One region of the Candidatus Macondimonas diazotrophica genome, then DNA from elsewhere that is predicted to be linked to it. Evidence: predicted binding sites of a transcription regulator. Region 1 holds the regulator's gene; the other holds the start of a gene.
The links. The regulator FNR, encoded in region 1, switches genes on or off when oxygen is low (the NO sensors DNR and NnrR bind a similar motif). The targets are predictions, from matches to a motif close to TTGATNTANATCAA.
Positions count from the first base shown of each region.

Region 2: E4680_RS09535 (nitrate/nitrite transporter) is a predicted target of FNR. The motif match lies at 2,367-2,380, and genes of this name have one in related genera.

Region 1 covers NZ_SRIO01000002.1:76,392-87,283, forward strand. The annotation lists gene E4680_RS01925 (hypothetical protein) at 1-385, shown strand, start outside; gene E4680_RS01930 (beta-galactosidase) at 303-1,502, opposite strand; gene E4680_RS01935 (acyl-CoA dehydrogenase family protein) at 1,499-2,644, opposite strand; gene E4680_RS01940 (acyl-CoA dehydrogenase family protein) at 2,657-4,126, opposite strand; gene fnr (fumarate/nitrate reduction transcriptional regulator Fnr) at 4,178-4,939, shown strand; gene E4680_RS01950 (sulfite exporter TauE/SafE family protein) at 4,826-5,647, opposite strand; gene ccoS (cbb3-type cytochrome oxidase assembly protein CcoS) at 5,644-5,820, opposite strand; gene E4680_RS01960 (heavy metal translocating P-type ATPase) at 5,817-8,270, opposite strand; gene E4680_RS01965 (FixH family protein) at 8,274-8,753, opposite strand; gene ccoG (cytochrome c oxidase accessory protein CcoG) at 8,750-10,174, opposite strand; gene E4680_RS01975 (hypothetical protein) at 10,171-10,488, opposite strand; gene ccoP (cytochrome-c oxidase, cbb3-type subunit III) at 10,498-10,892, opposite strand, start outside.
Region 2 covers NZ_SRIO01000012.1:9,175-20,066, forward strand. The annotation lists gene E4680_RS09520 (cation-translocating P-type ATPase) at 1-1,063, opposite strand, end outside; gene E4680_RS09525 (hypothetical protein) at 1,290-1,535, opposite strand; gene E4680_RS09530 (helix-turn-helix domain-containing protein) at 1,477-2,247, opposite strand; gene E4680_RS09535 (nitrate/nitrite transporter) at 2,471-5,203, shown strand; gene E4680_RS09540 (nitrate reductase subunit alpha) at 5,219-8,959, shown strand; gene narH (nitrate reductase subunit beta) at 8,972-10,519, shown strand; gene narJ (nitrate reductase molybdenum cofactor assembly chaperone) at 10,516-10,892, shown strand, end outside.

The DNA of each region.
Region 1 (10,892 bases):
TCTGCGGATCGACGCCATCGTGTTCGGGGCGACAATTGCAGGACCTGAAATATCGCTTCTCCCCTGGCTGATTGGTGCCGGAGCCTACATGCTGGTGGCCTTCCGGCATTGGAAGCGCTTGCTGTGGTGCGCAGCGCCCGTCGCACTCATGCTGTTGGGTGACGGGTTGAGTGGCTTGCGGGGTCTACGGGCTGAATCAGCTGGCGCAGCAGCCGGCATCGGCTGGGTGCTGGAGTTCGCGGGCGGGATCCAGTTTGCAGTTGGCGGTAATCTCCCGGCAACAGCTGGATTCATCATCGGATTTATCGTGATGATGAAGAAGCTTCTCTTCGATCTGCTGGTTGCGCAGCCGATCCCGCATCCCGTTCAACTTCGCGAGCGATGAGGCTTCGATAGCGCTGCCATGCGGCTTTGGGCGTTCGATCGGATGTGACCAAGCCGAAATATCGTTCGCGTCCCGCCTCATTGCGGTTATCCAAATACTGGTAGAAGAAGATGCCGATCGCACCGGCTTGACGGCTGGCCTGACTCACGGCCTCGAGGTAGTCCGCCTGCAGGGTTTCGGTCCAGGGCGGCTTTTCGGTGTGCATGCCGGTTTCCAGAATGAGGATGGGCCGTCCGCCGCTGGCTTGACGCGCGCGTGCGATTTGGCCCTTGATGCTGTCGACCAGTGCCAGATCGGGAACAAAACCCGCCGGATAGGTGTGGATTCCGACCACATCGTAGTCGATCAGGCGGTTCATGCGTTCGATGCCGGATTCGAAAAAGGCCAACGGTGTGACGCTGATGATCAGCTCAGCCCCAGGGGCCTGGGTGTGTACGGCATGAGCGAGTGTCTGCATCACCCGATTCATGAAATCCGGCGTCCAAACGCCGACACGCCAGCCGATGAGACTGTGGACGTTGGGGATGTTGAACTCGTTTTCCACCGCGAAGCTGTGGATCCGATCCGCGAAGTGGCGGGTGGTTGCTTCGGCATAGTCTTCCAAGGCAGCAAGATAGTCCGCTTCGTCCAGATTCCGCGTCCAAGCTGGCGCGATCGGGCGGTTGCCATTGTAACCGGCGCCAATTTTCCCGACGACCGCGAGACCGCGTTGGCGCGCGGCATCCACGAGGAGGTCGAAGAAAGCGAAATCAAAGGGCGATTGCGGATCGGGCTGAATGCGGGACCACGCCAGATCGATGCTTAGCCACCGAATGCCCGCATCGGCCATTCGGTCAATGTCGGAAAGCGTCAGTTCGTAACCGGGCAGATCGACATGATAGGCCACCAATCCCCACCGAAAAGGCGGTTCCGCAGCATCGCCAGCAGGCGTGAGTCGCTGCGAGTCGACGCCCAGGCTTGCATGCGAGAATCCCAGCAGGATCGCGACCGCCAGGTGGCGGAGTCGTTGCTGGATTTGGAGCCCCCTTTCCTGCCGTAGCGGACGGAGCGAACGGAAGAGTCGCGGCAAGCCGGAAAGCGGGATGCGACCCGGGAGCCGCATCCCGCCAAGACTCACGCCGCAGCAGCCATCAAGTCGGCATACCGCTTGAGGTGGAAGTCAGTGGTTCCGAACTGCGAGCAGAACATGGTCAGCCGGCGGAAGTAATGACCGATATCCAGTTCTTCGGTCATGCCGATGCCGCCATGCATCTGAACTGCCTGCTGGGCGATAAGACGCGCTTTTTCGCCCACGAACTGCTTGGCAGCTGATACCGCCATGCGTCGCGCGACCGGATCGGAATCCGTCACTTTCAGGCTGGCCATCAGCACCATGGAGCGGCATGCTTCCACAGCGGTGAACAGATCCACCGCGCGATGCTGCAGCGCCTGGAAGGAGCCGATGGGGACGCCGAACTGCTTGCGGGTCTTGAGGTAGTCGACCGTTTTGCGCATTGCGGCGTGCATGGCACCCAGGGCATCGGCGCAGGCCGCCACAGTGGCATGATCGACTGCTTCGTCGAGCGCATCGAAGCCGGCACCTTCGCTGCCGACCAGTGCATCGGCGTTGACCTGAACGTTGTTCAGCCGCACGTTGCCAGCGTGGCTGCCGTCCATTGTGCGAAAGCCTTTGATCTCGACACCTGCCGCTTTGGTATCGACCAGGAACAGCGAGATCCCGTTCGTGTCCAGGCGCTCTCCACTGGTCCGGGCAGAGACGATCAGCACATCCGCGGAAGCGGCGCCCAGCACGACGGCCTTTTCACCGTTGAGTACATAGCCTGCGCCGTTCTTTTCGGCGCGGGTCTGGACATCGGCGGTGTTGAAACGGCTTTCCTGCTCGGTGTAGGCCACGGCGAGCAGCTTTTCCCCGCCAATCAACGCGGGAATCAGGCTTTCTTTCTGCGCATCACTGCCGTTGCGCGCAATCAGGCCGCCGGCGAGCACGATGGCGCTGAGGTAGGGTTCGAGCACCATGCCGGTGCCGAATGCTTCCATGACCTGAACGATGTCGACGATGCCGCCGCCCAAGCCGCCTTGCTCTTCGGCGAAGGGAATGCCCAGCCAGCCCATATCCGCGAACTGTTGCCAATGAGCTCGGCTGAATCCATTTTCTTCGGCCAGAACCTTCTTGCGTGCATCGAAGCTGTAATCATTGCGGATGAACTTGTCGACCGCGTTGCGAATGAGCTTTTGTTCTTCAGACAGATTGAAATCCATATCAGCGTATCCTTACTTGAAGTTCAGACCGAGAATCATCTTGGCGATGACATTTTTCTGTACCTCGTCGCTGCCGCCATAGATCGTGGCGGCGCGGGTGAAGGCGTAGCGCATCATGGTGCTGGCGTACTCGGCCGGTCCCACCTCGCCTTCTGCCTTCCAGGGCCAGGCGTACTGGCCGGCAAGTTCCACGCCGAGTTCGGACAGTTCCTGCTGGACAGCGGTGCCGTCAAGTTTCAGGAGGGAAGATTCCGGCCCCGGCGCCTTGCCCGCGGCGGTGGCCGCCAAGGTCCGCAGGTTGGTGTATTCGAGCGCAGTCAGGTTGATCTCGGCCTTGGCCAGTTTCTGGCGCAGATTGGGGTCGTTCATCAGCGGTTCGCCATTGGCGCCGTTTTCACGTGCCATGCGCTTCAAATTGGTCATGTGGACCTTGCTGTCCGCTACGCCTGCGATGGTGGTGCGCTCGTGGGTCAGCAGATACTTGGCCACGGTCCAGCCCTGGCCTTCCTTGCCGACCAGATTTTTCTTCGGCACCCGAACGTCGGTGAAGAAGGTTTCGTTGAGATGGTGTTCGCCATCGATGGAGATGATCGGACGGACCTCGATTCCAGGGGTGTCCATATCGATCAGCAGGAAGGAGATCCCTTCTTGCTTCTTGCCTTCGGTGCTGGTGCGCACCAGGCAGAAAATGCGATTGGCCCAGTGGCCGTAGGTGGTCCAGATCTTGGAGCCATTGACGATATAGTCGTCACCGTCGGAAACCGCCATGGTCTTGAGACTGGCAAGGTCCGAGCCGGCGCCGGGTTCGGAATAGCCTTGGCACCACCAGTCATCGCAGTTGCGGATGCGGGGGAGGTAGTAGTCCTTCTGCTCCTGCGTGCCGAAGGCCATGAGCACCGGCCCCAGCATGATGATGCCCATGGACAGGCCAATAGGGGCATTTGCGCGGGCGCGCTCCATGTCGAAGATATAGCGCTGGGTGGCTGTCCAATCGGGGCCGCCGTACTCCTTGGGCCAACCGGTGACCAACCATCCCCGGCCGTTCAGGATACGCTGCCACGCTACCAGCTCGTCCTTCGACAGCATGATCCCGAGCTCGGTCTTGCGCTTCAGGTCCGCCGGTAGATTCTGCGCGAACCATTCCCGCACTTCCTGCTGGAAGGCCAGCTCCTCGGGGGAAAAATCGATATTCATTCGTGCTCCTTGCTTGTGAAAGGATGAACTGCCCCGTGGATGTCGATTCGGGGTTCCATCGGCTTTTCCATGCGACCGCCGGACGGTCGCTGAAAGCGACCATTTTAGCGGAACGGCGAGTTCGAGCGAAGCATTCTGGTGCGGGCAGTCTGGCAGCCCGTCGTGCAGAAAGCGGCACGAATCGATTCTGGAGCGCGATTTCACGGCGTACGTCTTGACCTGAGTCAAGTGAGAGGACTCTAATTGAACGGGATCCGAGTCTGTTTTTCTGGGCGCCTGCCGCCGCACGCTGCCTCTTTGGCCCCCTCATCAGCATCGAACGTCGACTGGAAAACGCCAATGACCGAAATCGTGCAATTCCGGGAACTGAAACGTGCGTGCGGAAATTGCAGCTTGCGAGAGCTGTGCCTGCCGTATGGAATCGATCAGGCGGATCTGCGTCTGCTTGAGGATCTGGTACAGCGCCTTCCCCCCAAGACTCGCGGCAAAGCGCTGTTCGTCCAGGGCGATCCCTTGAAATCCATTTTCGCCATCCGCACGGGTTCGGTGAAAAGCGTCACGCTGGGGGCAGATGGCGCCGAGCAGATCACGGGTTTTCATTTTCCTGGGGAGCTGGTCGGTTTCGATGCCATCGCCGGGGAGTTTCACGACTGCTCTGCTGTCGCACTGGAAGATACCAGCTTGTGTGAGATTCCTTTCGAGCGGCTCGATGAACTCAGTGGGCAGGTGCCGGGCCTGCGGCGGCAGTTGATGCGATTGTTGTCCCGGGAGATTCAGCAGGAGCAGCATCTGCTGTTGCTCCTCGGCAAGAAGGGCGCCGAAGCGCGCCTGGCGGCGTTCCTGTTGAGCCTGTCCAGCCGCTTCGCCGGGCGGGGCCTGTCGCCGACTCGGCTTCACTTCAGCATGGCGCGGGGTGAAATCGCCAACTACCTCGGGTTGGCCGTGGAGACCGTAAGCCGCCTGTTCGCCCGATTCCAGCAAGACGATCTAATCGCTGCGGATGGTCGGGACGTGACACTCCTCGATCTGCCCCGACTCCACGCAGTGGCTGAGGTCGCTCCCGATGCCACCACCTCCATGTCCACCCGGAGCAAGTGCTGACGCCGTACTGTGCGGATGACCGTCCATGTGACGGGCCATCATCAGCGGCCCCGTTGCCGTCCACACGCCGAAGCCGATGACCGTGAGGCCGAACAGCCGGCGCACCTCCACGGCCGCCAGAGCGCGCTGCAATCGTTGCCCGAGCAGCCCCAGGCTCAGCATGGCGGGAAGGGTGCCGAAGCCGAACGCCAGCATGATGCTCGCGCCCGCCGTTGCGCTACCGCTGACCAGTGCAGTCAGCAAGGCGCTGTAGACGAGGCCGCAGGGGATCCAGCCCCACAGCGCGCCGAAAGCCAGAGCCTGCGCGGCGCTGCGGCGTGGATCGAAACGCCGGGCCAGCGGACCGATGCGGCGCCATAGCGGAATGCCGAGCCGTTCCAGACGCCGCAGTCCCGTCCAGCCGATGGCCACATGCAGACCGACGGCGATCATCATCAGCCCCATCATGAGACGGAGCGCTCCGCCCCAGGCCAGTGCCTCGCCGGTCAAGGCGCCAAGCTGCCAACCCAGGCTGCCGACTAGGGCGCCAGCCAGCGAGTAGCTGCCCAGGCGTCCTGCATTGAATGCCAGGATACGGCCAGGCCGCGCGCGCGCGGCGCTGCTTCCCGCCAACGAGGCGATGCCGCCGCACATGCCCAGGCAGTGCGCGCTGCCCAGTGTGCCGGCGACCCATGCGGACAGGAGACCGAGCTGGATGACGGTGCTCACGGCGCTTTCTCATCGGCATCGGTGTCGGGCGGGGGCGGATCATCCATCAGCATGCGCCAGGCCGGACTGTCGAGGTCATCGAACTGGCCTGTGTGAACGGCCCAGAAAAACGCAGCCACCGCCAGGCCGACCAGGACCAGACTCAACGGAATCAACAGGAACATCGCGTTCATGAGGGCTGCGTCGCCATGTCGGACGTTGCGGATACCGATCGCCGGGTCGGGCGATAGAGGCGCTGCGCATTCAGAACGACCAGCACCGAACTGATCGACATCCCGAGGGATGCCAGCCAAGGCGTCACCAGGCCGGCCGCCGCCAGCGGGACCGCCACGGCATTGTAGGCCAGTGCCCAGGCCAGATTCTGGCGGATGATCCGTTTGCTGCGCCGAGCGGTGCGAATCAGATCCGGCAGGACGCTCAAACGGTCCTGGAGGAGGATCAGGTCAGCGCTGGTTTGAGCCAGCGCTGTGCCGCTGGACATGGCGATGGAGACATCGGCCTGAGCCAGCAAGGGCGCATCATTTACGCCGTCGCCCACGGCGAGCACACGCGTCCCCCCGGTCTGCAGGGTTTCAAGCAGGGCGAGCTTTTCCTCGGGACGCAAGCGTGCATGCGCCCGATCGCATCCCACGGCATCGGCGATCGCGTCAACGGCGCGGATCGCATCGCCGCTGGCGATTTGACTTTCAACGCCCAACCGGCGCAGTTCGGCCAGTGTATCTCGCGCATCGTGGCGAACCGGATCGCTGACCGCGAACCACGCCAGAGGGCCCGCATCATCACCGAGCAGCAGCCAGCTCGATCCGGCGTCCTCGGGCGTCGCGGGCGGTGTGGATTGCCACAACGCGGCTGTGAAGTCGGCGCGTCCCAGCCGCACTCGCCGGTGACCCATGCGTCCTTGGACGCCCTCGCCGGCGATCAGGCGGACATCGTCGGCGGTCTCGGCCGCCGGCGCGGCAGCGGTGAATGCGAGGGCCAAAGGATGACGGATCGTGCGTTCCAGCGCGGCGGCTTCAGCCAAGGCCTGTTCGCGGGTGATGTGTTCGCGCAGGAGCCGGACATGCGTGATCTGAGGTTTCCCGCGAGTGAGTGTCCCCGTCTTGTCGAAGATGGCGTGTCGCGTATCGCTCAGGGTTTCGAGCGCTGCCGTGCGCAGCACGACAACCCCGCGGGTGAGCAGATGCGCGGTTGCGGCGACCAGGGCCGTCGGCGTGGCAATCGACAGCGCGCAAGGGCAGGTGACCACCAATACGGCCAGGGCGACGTTCATGGCCTGCTCGGGGTCGGCGCGCCACCACCAGGCGCAGAGGGCCGCCAGCAGCAGAACCGTCGGCGCGAAGAGAGCCGCCAGCCGATCCGCCTGGGCGGCATCCGGCGGCCGTTCGGCCTGGGCTTTGCGCAGCAGACGGCCGATGTGCGAAATCGTGGTGTCGGCGTTGCAGGCCGTCACGTCCATTCGCAAGGCTGCAGTACCGTTCATGCTGCCCGCGATGACCTGCTCGCCACATGCCCGATAAACCGGCTTGGATTCACCGGTCAGCAGGGATTCGTCGATCCAGGCGCCTTCATCCAGTACCCGCCCATCTGCCGGCAGTGCGCTGCCGGGCGCGACCCGGACCCGGTTGCCGGGCATGAGCTCTTGCAGGGTAATGGTTTCGACACCGTCGGCGGTTTCTCGCAGGCAAGTATCCGGCAACAGCCGCGCCAGCGCATCGCTGCTCTCGCCGGCTCGGGCACGCGCCGCCGCTTGCAGGAAGCGCGCGAGTGTCAGGAAGAAGATGAACATGCAGACCGTATCGAAGTAGACCGGCCCGGTCCCGATCAGCGTATTGCGAGCGCTGGCGATGAAGGCGATGCCGATGGCGATGGAAACCGGCATGTCCATGCCGATGCGATAGACGCGCAACCCGCGATAGGCCTTCTGAAAAAACGGCGCGCCGGCGTAGAACACCACCGGCGTCGTGATCAGCAGGCTGATCAGTTTCAGGAAATCGGCATAAGTCGGATCCATGCCATGAAAATCACCGCTGTAGAGTGACAGCGCGTAGGTCATCGCCTGCATCATGCCCAGCCCGGAGACCGCCAGCCGCTTGAGCGCCTGACGTCGTTCGCGCACATGCAGGGCGCTGGCCTGACCGGCTTTCTGGGGATGCGGCGGATAGCCCAGAGCTGCGAGCCGCTCCAACATACGGCTCAGGCGAGTTTGGGCGGGGTCTAAATGCAGCAGAACACGGGCATTGGCGGCATTGACCTGGACACCGCGCACGCCCGGCTCATTGCCGAGTGCGCCTTCGATCAGCCAGGCACATGCCGCACAATTGAGGTTTTCCACCAGCAGCTCTGCCTCCAGGCTGCCATCGGGTCGCGTGACGACGAAGCTGCGTTGGGCCTGCGGGCGATCGTAGGCGATAAAACGGGCCTGTTCGGTCGGTTCGACCGGCGCCACGGCGGGTGTGGTGCGCCAGCGGTAATATGCGCCAAGACCTGCCGAATCGATCCATTGCGCGGCCATTTCGCAGCCCACGCAACACACGGGTTGCACCTTGCCATGGATGACGACCTGATGTCTGGGGTCGCTGTCGGGGACCGGCTGGCCGCAGTGGAAGCAGTCGGATGCCGGCATGATCTAGCCTTCCCGCGACACCAGCGGAACCAATCGCGTGGCGTCGGTGCCCGGCCGCCAGCGTCCTTCCAGAACCCAGCCAGCCTGACTTTCCAGGCGCAGCACGCGCGGTTCGCGCAAGCCATTGGGCAGGCGCGCTTCATATTCGCCCGGTGCGAACGGTTGCAGAATGCTGATCTGATCCCGGTCCGGCAGGGTCGGATGTAACCAGCGCAGGGTCAGGGGTGTATTTGCCGTCTCGCCGCTCACGCGCAGGTAGAGACGCTCGCTGTCGAGCCGAAAGCTCAGCGTTGCGCTCGTGGGCCCTGGAATGGCGTCCGGTTGGAGCGCAATTCCGACGCGACTGAACCGGTCCGGAAGCAGGGTGTCCGCGTGCTCCACGGCAATCCACAGGGTGATGAATCCGCCGATCACAGCCGCTGCCGGGGGCAGCATCAGAAACCAGGGCCAGAATTGGCGGTACCAGGGCGGTGAGATATTCATGGTGTTTGCGTCGACCTCGGGCCCAGGAAACGGGCGGTTTCACGAATGACGGGGGCATCGGGATCATCCACGGTATGCAGAATGAGCTCGACATCCACCGAGCCGCTGACGGCGCTTGCGGGCACCTGAACCCGGGCCGGAATCGGTTGAATGGCGCCGGGTGGGAGGGTGATGGTGGCCGGATCGCTTTGCGCCTGGATTCCCGTGATGCCTCTGGCTTCGAGCCGATAGCTGTGCGGGGTTTCACTGCGGTTGTTGATCTTCAAGGTGTAGCTGTTCTCGATCCGACCGTCGTCCAGGGTCCGGTAGAGCGCATTGCGATCGCGCAGCACATCCATCGACAGCACCGGCCGGGTGAGAATTGCATACACCGTCAGACCGCCGGCGATGAGGAGAATGGTCGCGTAGATCACAATTCGCGGCCGAATGACGTGGGTGGCTTTGCCGTCCAGCGCATTCTGGGTCGTGTAGCGGACCAGGCCTCGCGGATAGCCCATGCGATCCATGACCTGGTCACACACGTCGATACACGCGGCGCAGCCGATGCATTCATATTGCAGCCCCCTGCGGATGTCGATCCCGGTCGGGCAGACCTGAACGCACATCGTGCAGTCGATGCAATCGCCCAGGCCAACCTGTTTGGGATCGCTGCCGCGGCGGCGGCTGCCGCGCGGCTCACCGCGCTGTTCATCATAGGAAATGATCAGGCTGTCGCGGTCGAACATGGCGCTCTGGAATCGCGCATAGGGACACATGTACATGCAGACCTGCTCCCGCAGGAAGCCTGCGTTGCCGTAGGTGGCAAAGCCGTAGAAGAACACCCAGAACGATTCCCATGGTCCCAGCTGGAATCGGACCAACTCTGCCAGCAGCTGACGAATCGGCGTGAAATAGCCGACGAAGGTCAGACCGGTCCAGAAACCGATTGCAATCCAGATGGCATGTTTTCCCCCGCGGCGCAGGAGTTTATCGCGCGTCCATGGGGATTGATCCATTTTGATGCGCTGCACGCGATCGCCTTCGATCTTGCGCTCGATCCAGAGGAACATTTCGGTCCACAAGGTCTGCGGGCAGGTGTAACCGCACCATAGCCGGCCGGCCAGGGCGGTGAAGAAGAGGAGGGTCACCGCGGCCAGGACCAGCAGGATGGCGGCATAGATGAAATCCTGCGGGTAGAACGTCATCCACAGGATATGGAACCGGCGTGCCGGCAAATCCCAGAGGATGATCTGGCGATCGCCCCACGGTACCCAGCACAGGGTGTAGAACGCGCCGAGGATCAGGACGAGGGCAATGCGTCGCAATCGCTGATAGGTGCCGGTCACCTCACGGGGATGGATCTTCCGGCGCGCAGCGTAAAGCGAGCCGTTGTCATCTGTCTCGGGCGGCGGTGCGGAATGTCGGGAGGAGGCGGTATTCATGGCATCTCGCGGTTCGAATCATCCGCTGCAGTTCCCTCTGCGCTTGGACCTGCCGGCGTCCTGAGCAGGATGTAGGTAAAGAGGCTGGACAAGGTCGTCACGCCCCAGAACATGAAAAAACCCAAGGTATAGCCGAGTTCCCGGCTGATCTCCCATTCCGGGCAAGTGGCCAGATGCAGCACGTGGGGATCAACCTGGGAGAAAAACGCGGCCGTGGCGACGACCGCGCTGACAAAGGAAGGCCAGAGCACCACCGCAATCGCCCGCGACAGGGCGCCAAGGCGGTATTCCATGTTCTCTGGTGCATCGATCATGGTCGTACCTCAGGGTTTGGGTGGACTGCCCCGATGCGACAGGTGGTACACATACGCGGCCAGCAGGTGGGCACGGTCGGGACCCAGGATCGGCTCATGGGCCGGCATATGACCTTGGCGGCCGCCTCGGATGGTCTGCGCGATGGTGTCCGCCGAGCCCCCGTAAAGCCAGATGCGGTCGGTCAGATCCGGCGCGCCCAGCGCTGTATTTCCCTTGCCGTCCGCACCATGGCAGGCGGCGCAGACTGTGGTGAACTTCTGCTGGCCGGCCGCCGCCAGAACGGGATCGCTCGGGCGTCCGCTCAGGCTGAGGACATGTTGGGTGACTGCGCGCACGCCTTCCTCACCCAGCATGGGTCCGAAGGGCGGCATGACCCCGTTGCGCCCTTTGAGGATGGTCTCCA
Region 2 (10,892 bases), on a different contig from region 1:
GACGCCGGCCCCGGCAATAGAGCACCCGTGCACTCATCTGATTGAGCGTGAGTGTTCCGGTCTTGTCCGAGCAGATCACGGTCGTGCAGCCCAGCGTTTCCACGGCAGACAGCTTCTTGGCAATGGCATGGCGTTTGGCCATGCGGTGCATGCCGAGTGCCAGCGTCACCGTCACCACCGCGGGCAATCCCTCGGGAATCGCCGCCACGGCGAGCGAGATGGCGGTCATGGCGGTCTGGCCCAGATCGTCTCCGCGCATCAGCCCGAACACGAACATCAACCCCACCACGATCCCGGCAATCGTGGCCAGTCGCTTGCCCAGCGTATCGAGCTGTTGTTGCAAAGGCGTCGGCGTCTCGACGGTCCGCGCCAGCATGCCGGCGAGCTGCCCCATCTCCGTGGCCATGCCGGTAGCCGTGACCACGGCCTCCAGGCGGCCGCGTGTCACCACCGTGTTCATGAACAGCATGCTGCGGCGTTCGGCCAGCGCCGAGGGCTCCGTCACCGGCTCGACCTGTTTGGAAACAGGCTGGGATTCACCGGTCAGCGCGGCCTCAGCCACTTCGGCGCCATGAGCCAACAGCACCCGGGCATCGGCGGGGATGCGGTCGCCGGCATCCAGCAGAAGGATGTCCCCCGGTACGAGCGTGTCGGCGTCGACCACCCTGACCTCGCCCCCGCGCCGCACCTGGGCGCTCGGTGCAAGCATGTTCTTCAGCGCCCCCAGCGCTGCCTCGGCACGATATTCCTGAAAGAAGCCGAGCGTCGCATTGAGCAGCACGACCACACCGACCACGATCGCATCCTTGAGATCCCCGATGGCACCGGCCAGCACGGCCGCGCCAAGCAGGATCAGCACCAGGATGCTCTTGAACTGGTCGAGAAACTTCAGCCACAGGGGACGCGGCGGCGTTTCAGCCAGGCGATTGTCGCCATAGCGCTCGCGGCGCTGCAGCACTTCCGAATCCGACAGCCCGTCATCGCATGCCACGTCGAAATCCCGCAGCACCTCCTCGGCATTCAACGCGTGCCAGGGTCGTTCCGCGAGTCGATCATCCTGCATGCTTCACTCCAAAGACGTGTTATCCCCCGCTCTCCGGCGCCTTCGGCTACCGGCGGGGCGGGCTTCCCGGCGATCCCTTGCCTATCGACAAGCGCATCCCGTCGTTGTTCACCCACCGTCGTCCGCTCCCCATCGGAGCGACCGCGAACGGGCCGCCGGTTGTATTCCGACACGGGAGAAAATGAGGATCGTGCCACGCCCGGCGCCGAGACGATCACCGCGGCAGTCAACTCCCGGGTTCCGGGCGCAGGACAGCGATATCGCTCACGGACGGAATCATGGCGCAATTGGGATCATCATGCGCCGCCACATGGGCCGCGATCGCCTCGGCGATCGCACCCAGCGCTGTCGTGGATCGTCGCGAATCAAACCCGATGGCCGCGTCGATTTCCAGACCGGCGAGCAGCCGGTGATCAAGATCCGCGCCCGGATGGATCGCCAGGATCAGCGATCGCCGGGCGCGCCGGATCATCGCTGAATCGCGTCGCTTCACTGCCCGCATCGTCGATCAGCGGATCAGGCTGGCAGGCGGCGGCCAGCCGCGCGGCATCGACGATCGTGATGGTCTGCCCGGCGACCTCGATGCCGGCCTTCTCCAAGCTCGCGAGCGCGCGCGAAAACGATTCGCGGGTGATGCCGAGTTCCGAAGCGATGAGATTTTTTTCATACGGCAGAACAGCCTGCGCCGGCGTACCCTGGCGCTTGGATAGGGTCAGCAGGTAGCAGCCCACCCGTTGCACCGACGACCTGAGCTTCAGATTCTTCACCTGCCGCACCATGCGCCGGAATTGCCGCGCCAGCGCGTCGATCATCTCATGGGCCAGCAGGGGTTCCTGCAGCAGGGTCTCGCGGAACAGTGCCGCCGGAATCAGCAGAAAGCGCGAAGGCTCCGGCACGCGCGCCTGCATCAGATAGGGCGCCGCAGTGACCACCGCAGCCGGAATGATCAGATCCGGTGCGCGCACCACTTCCACCAGCACCTCACGGCCTCGAATCGAACGGCCGAATAGCTGGACTGAACCGGACATCACCACGATCTGGAAGTTGGGCAATTCGCCCTGTTCGAACAGCACCGTTCCGGCCGCCACGCGGTGCTGAATCGCGCTGGCCAGCAGCCGCTCGCGGCTGGCCTCCGGCAACTGACGCAGCAGCGGCAGCGCCTGCGCTTCAACCTCTTCCGTCACGATCCCCTCCTTCACCCAAAGGGTTGCCCTGGGCGATTTACGCCATCGGCATGCTGAATTTTCCTTGGGTCATTCTGGCACGCGACAAATATTACGTGTGACTAATGTCACATCGATATTTGACATGAATCAATGCGAACGGCTGTGCCCCCTGTCACCTTAACGCCAATCGTGAATCACGCCTCAGTCGGTCGAACCATCCAGAAGTCAAGGAAACCCGACGATGAACACTCAGGCCCATCCCCAATCGACTCGCATCCTGAGCGCGAGCACGCTGGCGTTTACCGTCTGCTTTGCCGTATGGACCATCTTCTCCATCATTGGAATCGGCATTCGCGAACAGCTCGGCTTGAGCGAGACTCAATTCGGCCTGCTGATCGGCATGCCAATTCTGACCGGCTCGCTCAGTCGTGTGGCGCTGGGGGTCTGGAGCGACCGCTACGGCGGCCGGCTGGTTTTCACCCTGACGATGCTCGCCGCTGCCGTGGCCACACTGCTGCTGTCACAGGCCGAAACCTACCCGCAGATCCTGTTGGCGGGATTGGGTGTCGGGATTGCCGGCGGCTCCTTCGCGGTTGGCGTTGCCTATGTCTCTCGCTGGTATCCACCGCAAAAACAGGGCACGGCGCTCGGCATTTTCGGCATGGGCAACATCGGCGCCGCTGTCACCAAGCTGGTCGCCCCCTTCGTGCTGGTTGCCTTTGGATGGCAAAGCGTCGCGCAGATCTGGGCAGCGGCGCTGGCGATCACCGCCGTGCTGTTCTGGATAACAACCCAGGATGATCCGGTGCTGGTCGAACGTCGTCGAACCGGGGTCAAGCCCAAAAGCGTCTGGCTCGAACTGGAGCCGCTGAAGAACGTGCAGGTCTGGCGCTTCTCGCTCTACTACTTCTTTGTCTTCGGGGCCTTCGTCGCCCTGGCGCTCTGGCTGCCGCGCTATCTGACGCAGGTGTACCAGCTCGACATCAAGACGGCCGGGCTGATCGCGGCCCTGTTCTCGATCCCGGCCAGCTTCTTCCGCGCCTACGGCGGCCATCTGTCCGATGTCTATGGTGCGCGGCGGGTACTGTACTGGACCTTCCTCGTCTCCGTCGCTGCGACCTTCTTGCTCGCCTATCCGCCGACGGATTACCGGGTGCATGGCGCGCAAGAGACGTTCGCGTTCCATCTGGAAATGAGCCTGCCCAGTTTCGTCGTCATCATCTTTGTTCTTGGCTTTTTCATGGCGCTGGGCAAGGCAGCGGTCTACAAGCACATCCCGGTCTACTACCCGGATCATGTGGGCGCGGTAGGCGGTCTGGTCGGCATGATCGGCGGTTTGGGCGGCTTCGTTCTGCCGATCCTGTTCGGCGTCCTCCTCGACCTCACCGGACTGTGGACGAGCTGCTTCATGGCGCTGTTTGTCCTGGTGGGGACCGCGTTGGTGTGGATGCATCTGGCGATCCTGCGCATGGAGCGCGAGGCGGCGGCTCCCGTGCTCCGAAAGCTGCCGGAACTGCCCGAGATGGAAGAGATTCACGGCGCCAAACAGGTTGGCGTTCTGGGCTCTCATCGGGTACTGGCCCACTGGCGGCCGGAAGACCATGCCTTCTGGGTCCAGGAAGGAAAACGTATTGCCCACCGCAACCTCTGGCTGTCGATTCCCTGTCTGCTGCTCTCCTTCGCGGTCTGGATGGTCTGGTCGGTCGTGGTTGCCAAGCTGCCGGTCATCGGCTTTCGCTACAGCACCAACGAGCTGTTCTGGCTCGCCGCGCTGCCGGGGCTGTCGGGCGCGACGCTGCGCATCTTCTACTCCTTCATGGTGCCGATCTTCGGCGGGCGGCTATGGACGACGCTGACCACCTGGTCGCTGATGATCCCGGCCGTGGGCATCGGCTTTGCCGTGCAGAATCCCGAGACGCCCTACTGGGTCTTCCTGCTGCTGGCCCTGCTGTGCGGTTTTGGCGGCGGCAACTTCGCCTCCTCGATGTCGAACATCTCGTTCTTCTTCCCGCGGGCGGAGAAGGGCAATGCGCTGGCGCTCAACGCCGGGCTCGGCAACCTGGGCGTCAGCGTGGTGCAGTTCCTGGTGCCACTGGTGATCACCGCCGGTGTGTTCGGCGCGCTGGGGGGTGAGTCGCAGGTCGCGATCCAGGGTGACGAGACGACAAGCCTGTGGCTGCAGAACGCCGGCTTCATCTGGGTGCCCTTCATCGCCGTTGCCGCCACCGCGGCCTGGCTCGGCATGAACGACATCGCCTCGGCCAAGGCATCGTTCTCCGAGCAGTCGGTGATCTTCCAGCGCCTGCACAACTGGCTGATGTGCTGGCTCTATACGGGGACTTTCGGCTCCTTCATCGGCTACTCCGCGGCCTTCCCGCTGCTCACCAAAACCCAGTTTCCCGAGGTCAACGCCCTGCAGCTGGCCTTCCTCGGTCCGCTGGTCGGCGCCTTGTCGCGGTCACTGACCGGCTGGGTGGCGGACAAGTACGGCGGCGGTCGGGTGACGTTCTGGGTATTCGTGGCCATGATGGCCGGCGTGGGCGGCGTGCTTTACGGACTGAACATGCAGAGCTTCCCGGTGTTCTTCACCAGCTTCCTTGCACTGTTCTGCGCCACCGGGATCGGCAACGCCTCCACGTTTCAGATGATTCCGGCAATCATGACCAAGGAGATGCAGCGGCTGATGCCGGACGCCGACGCCAAGACCCGTCAGCGACAGGTCGAGAAGGAGGCTGCGGCCATCACCGGCTTCACCTCGGCGATCGCGGCCTTCGGCGCCTTCTTCATCCCCAAGAGCTATGGCACCTCGATCGCCCTGACCGGCAGCGCGCAGGCCGCGCTGTGGGCCTTCCTCATCTTCTATATCAGCTGCCTTGTCCTTACCTGGGGGGTCTACACCCGCAAGGGCGGTCTGCTGCATGACCTCGAACGCCAGCGGCGCGCCATACCGGCTCAACCGGCCGCGGCCAAGTAACCGGGAGCCACCACCATGTCGCACTTTCTCGATCGGCTCACTTTCTTTCGCAGAACCGTCGGTGATTTTTCCGCGGGCCACGGCATCGTGACCGAGGAGGATCGCAGCTGGGAGGAGGGCTACCGCAAGCGCTGGCAGCACGACAAGATCGTGCGCTCCACCCATGGTGTGAACTGCACCGGCTCCTGCTCGTGGAAGATCTACGTCAAGGGGGGCATCGTCACCTGGGAAACGCAGCAGACCGACTATCCGCGCACCCGCAAGGGGCTGCCCAACCACGAGCCGCGTGGCTGCCCGCGCGGCGCCAGCTACAGCTGGTATCTCTACTCCGGCGCGCGAGTGAAGTATCCGCTGATCCGTGGCCGGCTGCTGCGCGCATGGCGCACCGCGCGGGCGACGCTGCCGCCGGTCGCGGCCTGGGCCGCCATCGTCGAGGACCCCGAGCAGCGGCGCGCCTATACGTCGATCCGCGGCCATGGCGGCTTCGTGCGCGCCGGCTGGGACGAGATCACCGAAATCATCGGTGCCGCCAACGCCTACACCGTCAAGCGCTGGGGCCCCGACCGGGTATTCGGCTTCTCGCCGATTCCGGCCATGTCGATGATTTCCTATGCCGCCGGAGCGCGCTACCTGCAGCTGCTGGGCGGCGGCTGCGGCTCATTCTATGACTGGTATTGCGACCTGCCACCGGCTTCGCCGCAGACCTGGGGCGAGCAGACTGATGTTGCCGAGAGCGCGGACTGGTACAACTCCGGCTTCCTGATGCTGTGGGGCTCGAATGTACCCCAGACCCGCACCCCTGATGCCCACTTCTACACCGAGGCGCGCTACCGGGGCGCCAAGAGTGTGGTCATCTGCCCGGACTACTCCGAGGCATCGAAATTCGCTGACCTGTGGGTTGCCGTGAAGCAGGGTACCGATGCGGCGCTGGCGATGGCCTTCGGCCATGTGATCCTGAAAGAGTTTCATGTCGACCGGCAGGTGCCCTACTTCCGCGACTATGTGCGTCGGTATTCCGACCTGCCGCTGCTGGTGCGGCTGGCGCCGCAGGAGGGGAGCCATGTCGCCGATCGCCTGCTGCGCGCCTCCGATTTCGACAATGCGCTGGGCCAGCGCAACAACCCTGAATGGAAGACGGTGGCGCTGGATGAGTCGAGCGGCGAGGTGGTGGTACCGAACGGCTCGATCGGCTTTCGCTGGGGCCCGGACGGGCGCGACGACGCCGGCAAGTGGAACCTCGAAGAAAAAGACGCCAACGGCCGCGACACCACGCTGCGCCTCGGCCTCAAGGGGGTGCACGACACGGTAGTGGGGGTGCGCTTCCCCTACTTTGCCAACGCGGCCAGCAATGGCTTCGCCGCAACCGACCACCCCGACGTGCTGGTGCGCAACATACCGGTCAAGCGGCTGAAGCTGAAAGAGGGCGAGGTGCTGGTCGCTTCGGTCTATGACCTGTTTCTGGCCAACTACGGCGTCGATCAGGGCTTTGGCGGCGAGCACATGCCGCGCGATTTCGACGACCCCGAACCCTACTCGCCGGCCTGGGCCGAGCAGATCACCAGTGTGCCGCGCGAGCAGATTCTGGCCGTGGCACGCGGCTTTGCCGACAACGCCGAGAAGACCAATGGCCGGTCGATGGTCATCATCGGCGCGGCGATGAACCACTGGTACCACATGGACATGAACTACCGTGGCGTCATCAACATGCTGGTGATGTGCGGCTGCGTGGGCCAGTCCGGCGGTGGCTGGAGCCACTACGTCGGCCAGGAGAAACTGCGCCCGCAGTCCGGCTGGGCGCCGATCGCCTTCGCCCTCGACTGGATTCGCCCACCGCGCCAGCAGAACTCGACCTCGTTCTTCTACGCCCACACCGACCAGTGGCGCTACGAAACCGTCAGTGCCGCCGAGATCCTGTCACCGACGGCGCCGACGGGACCTTGGGATGCATCGCTGATCGATTTCAACGCCCGCGCCGAACGGATGGGCTGGCTGCCCTCGACCCCGGCGCTCAAGACCAATCCGCTGGCGGTGGCGCGGGCGGCCGCAGCAGCCGGGGTCGACCCGGTGGCCTACACCGTCGGCGAACTGAAGTCGCGCCGGCTCGAGCTCTCCTGCATGGACCCGGATGATCCGGCCAACTGGCCGCGCAACCTGTTCATCTGGCGCTCCAATCTGCTCGGCTCCTCCGGCAAGGGGCATGAGTACTTCCTCAAGCACCTGCTGGGCGCCCCCCACGGCGTACAGGGCAAGGATCTGGGGCAGGAAGGGCGCCAGAAGCCGCGCGAGGTCGCCTGGCACGACGAGGCCCCCGAGGGCAAGCTCGATCTGCTGGTGACGCTCGATTTTCGCATGTCGACCACCGCGGTCTACTCCGACATCGTGCTGCCGACCGCGACCTGGTATGAGAAGAACGACCTCAACACCTCCGACATGCACCCCTTCATCCATCCGCTCGGCGCGGCAGTGGACCCGGCCTGGGAGAGCAAGTCGGACTGGGAGATCTTCAAGGCCATCGCCAAGGCTTTCTCGGCCGTCGCGCCCGAGGTGCTGGGGGTCGAGAAGGATGTGGTGCTGAGCCCGATCCAGCACGACAGTGCCGGCGAGCTGGCCCAGGCGCTCGACGTGAAGGACTGGTATCTGGGCGAGTGCGAGCCGATTCCCGGCAAGACCATGCCGCAGATCAGCGTGGTCGAGCGCGACTACCCGAACCTCTACCGGCGCTTCACTGCCCTCGGGCCGCTGCTCGACCGGGCCGGGAATGCCGGCAAGGGCCTCTCCTGGGACACCAGCGAGGACATCGATCGACTTCGGCAAATCAACGGCGCGGTGCAAGAGGCAGGGGCGACCCAAGGTCTGGCCCGGCTCGAGCGCGACATCGATGTCTGCGAGGCGATTCTGGCGCTGGCACCCGAAACCAACGGCACCGTCGCGGTGAAGGCGTGGGAGGCGCTGGAGCAGAAGACCGGCCGTCCACACATCCATCTGGCGCTGCCGAAGGAGGACGAGAAGATCCGCTTTCGCGACCTGCTGGCCCAGCCGCGCAAGATCATCTCCTCGCCGATCTGGTCCGGCCTCGAGAGCGAGAAGGTCTGCTACAACGCCGGCTACACCAACATCCACGAGCTGATCCCGTTCCGCACCCTCAGCGGCCGGCAGCAGCTCTATCAGGACCATCTGTGGATGCGCGCCTTCGGCGAGGCGCTGTGTCTCTACAAGCCGCCACTCGACCTGAAGACCACCTGGGTGAAGGGTCTCAAGCCCAACGGCGAGGCCGAGATCGTGCTCAACTTCATCACCCCGCACCAAAAGTGGGGCATCCATTCCACCTATTCCGACAACCTGTTGATGCTGACCCTGAACCGCGGGGGACCGGTGGTGTGGCTTTCGGAAACCGACGCGCATAAGGCCGGCATCCGCGACAACGACTGGGTCGAGGCCTTCAACGCCAACGGCGCCCTCACCGCCCGTGCGGTGGTGTCGCAGCGCATCCGCGAGGGGACGCTGTTCATGTACCACGCGCAGGAGAAGATCGTGAACACCCCCGGCTCGGAGATCACCGGCCAGCGTGGCGGCATCCACAACTCCTGCACCCGCGCCGTACTCAAACCGACGCACATGATTGGCGGCTACGCCCAGCAGGCCTACGGCTTCAACTACTACGGCACGGTCGGTTCCAACCGGGATGAGTTTGTCGTGATCCGCAAGATGGCGAAGGTCGACTGGCTCGAAGCGCCGCTCGACACCCGGAACCCCTGAGGAGGTTGCACGATGAAAATCCGCGCACAGATCGGCATGGTGCTCAACCTCGACAAATGCATCGGCTGTCACACCTGTTCGGTCACCTGCAAGAACGTCTGGACCAGCCGCGAAGGGGTCGAGTACGCCTGGTTCAACAACGTCGAATCCAAGCCGGGCATCGGCTACCCCCGCGACTGGGAGAACCAGCAGCGCTGGAACGGCGGCTGGCGGCGCAAGCCGAACGGCCGAATCGAGCCGCGCATCGGCGCCAAGTGGCGGGTGCTGGCGAACATCTTCGCCAACCCCGACCTGCCCGAGATCGACGACTACTACGAGCCGTTCAACTTCGACTACGAACACCTGCAGAGCGCCCGCGAGTCCCAGGCCTTTCCGACGGCGCGCCCGCGCTCGGCGATCACCGGCGAGCGCATGGAGAAGATCGAATGGGGGCCGAACTGGGAGGAGATTCTCGGCGGCGAGTTCGCCAAGCGCAGCGCCGATGTCAACTTCGAGGGGGTGCAGAAGGACATCTACGGCCAGTTCGAGAACACCTTCATGATGTACCTGCCGCGACTGTGCGAGCACTGCCTCAACCCGGCCTGCGTCGCCGCCTGCCCCTCCGGCGCCATCTACAAGCGCGAGGAAGATGGCATCGTGCTGATCGACCAGGACAAATGCCGTGGCTGGCGGATGTGCGTCTCCGGCTGTCCCTACAAGAAGATCTACTACAACTGGTCGAGCGGCAAATCGGAGAAGTGCATCTTCTGCTTCCCGCGCATCGAGTCGGGGCAGCCGACGGTCTGCTCCGAGACCTGCGTCGGGCGCATCCGCTACCTCGGCGTGCTGCTCTACGACGCCGACCGCATCGAAGCGGCGGCCAGTGTGGCTGAAGAACGCGATCTCTACCAGGCGCAGCTCGATCTCTTTCTCGACCCCAACGACCCGGCGGTGATCGCCCAGGCGCGCGCCGATGGCATCCCCGAGAGCTGGCTGGAGGCGGCCCGCCACTCACCGGTGTGGAAGATGGCGATGGCGTGGAAGATCGCCTTCCCGCTGCATCCGGAGTACCGCACGCTGCCAATGGTGTGGTATGTGCCGCCGCTGTCGCCGATCCAGTCGGCCGCGGCCGCCGGGCAGATCGGCATCGACGCCGGTCTGCCGGATGTGCGCTCGCTGCGTATTCCGCTGCGCTACCTCGCCAACATGCTGACTGCCGGCGACGAGGCGCCCGTCGCCTTGGCGCTGGAGCGGATGCTGGCGATGCGCGGCTACATGCGCGCCAAGAGTGTCGAGGGACGCATCGATGAGTCGATCGCCACCCGGGTCGGCCTGTCGGGCGCGGTGATCGAGGAGATGTACCGGATCATGGCGATCGCCAACTACGAAGACCGCTTCGTCATCCCCACCACACGCCGTGAAACGCACGAGGATGTCTACGCACTGCGCGGCAACTGCGGCTTCTCCTTCGGCAACGGCTGCTCCGGCGGCAGCTCGAAGGCCGAGCTGTTCACGCCGGTGAAACTGTTCAGCCCGGCGCAGGGCAGTCAGCCCCACAACCCCGGGGAGGTACCGAAATGAGCGCCACGTTCAAAGCCCTGTCGGCGCTGCTCTGCTACCCGGACGAAGGGTTGCAGGCAGCCATGGCCGAAATTCGCGGTCTCATCGCGGCTGAAGGGCGGGTCGCGCCGCCGGTTCTGGCCGAACTGGAGGACTTCTGCAGCTTCGTCGAGCAGACCGATCTGATCGATCTGCAGGAACACTATGTGGCGCTGTTCGACAAGAGCCGCCTGCTGTCGCTCCACCTGTTCGAGCATGTCCATGGCGAGAGTCGTGACCGCGGCCAGGCGCTGGTCGATCTGGCTGCGCTCTACGAACAGGGCGGACTGGAGCGGATCAACAACGAGCTGCCTGACTACCTGCCGCTGTTCCTCGAATACCTCTCGACCCGACC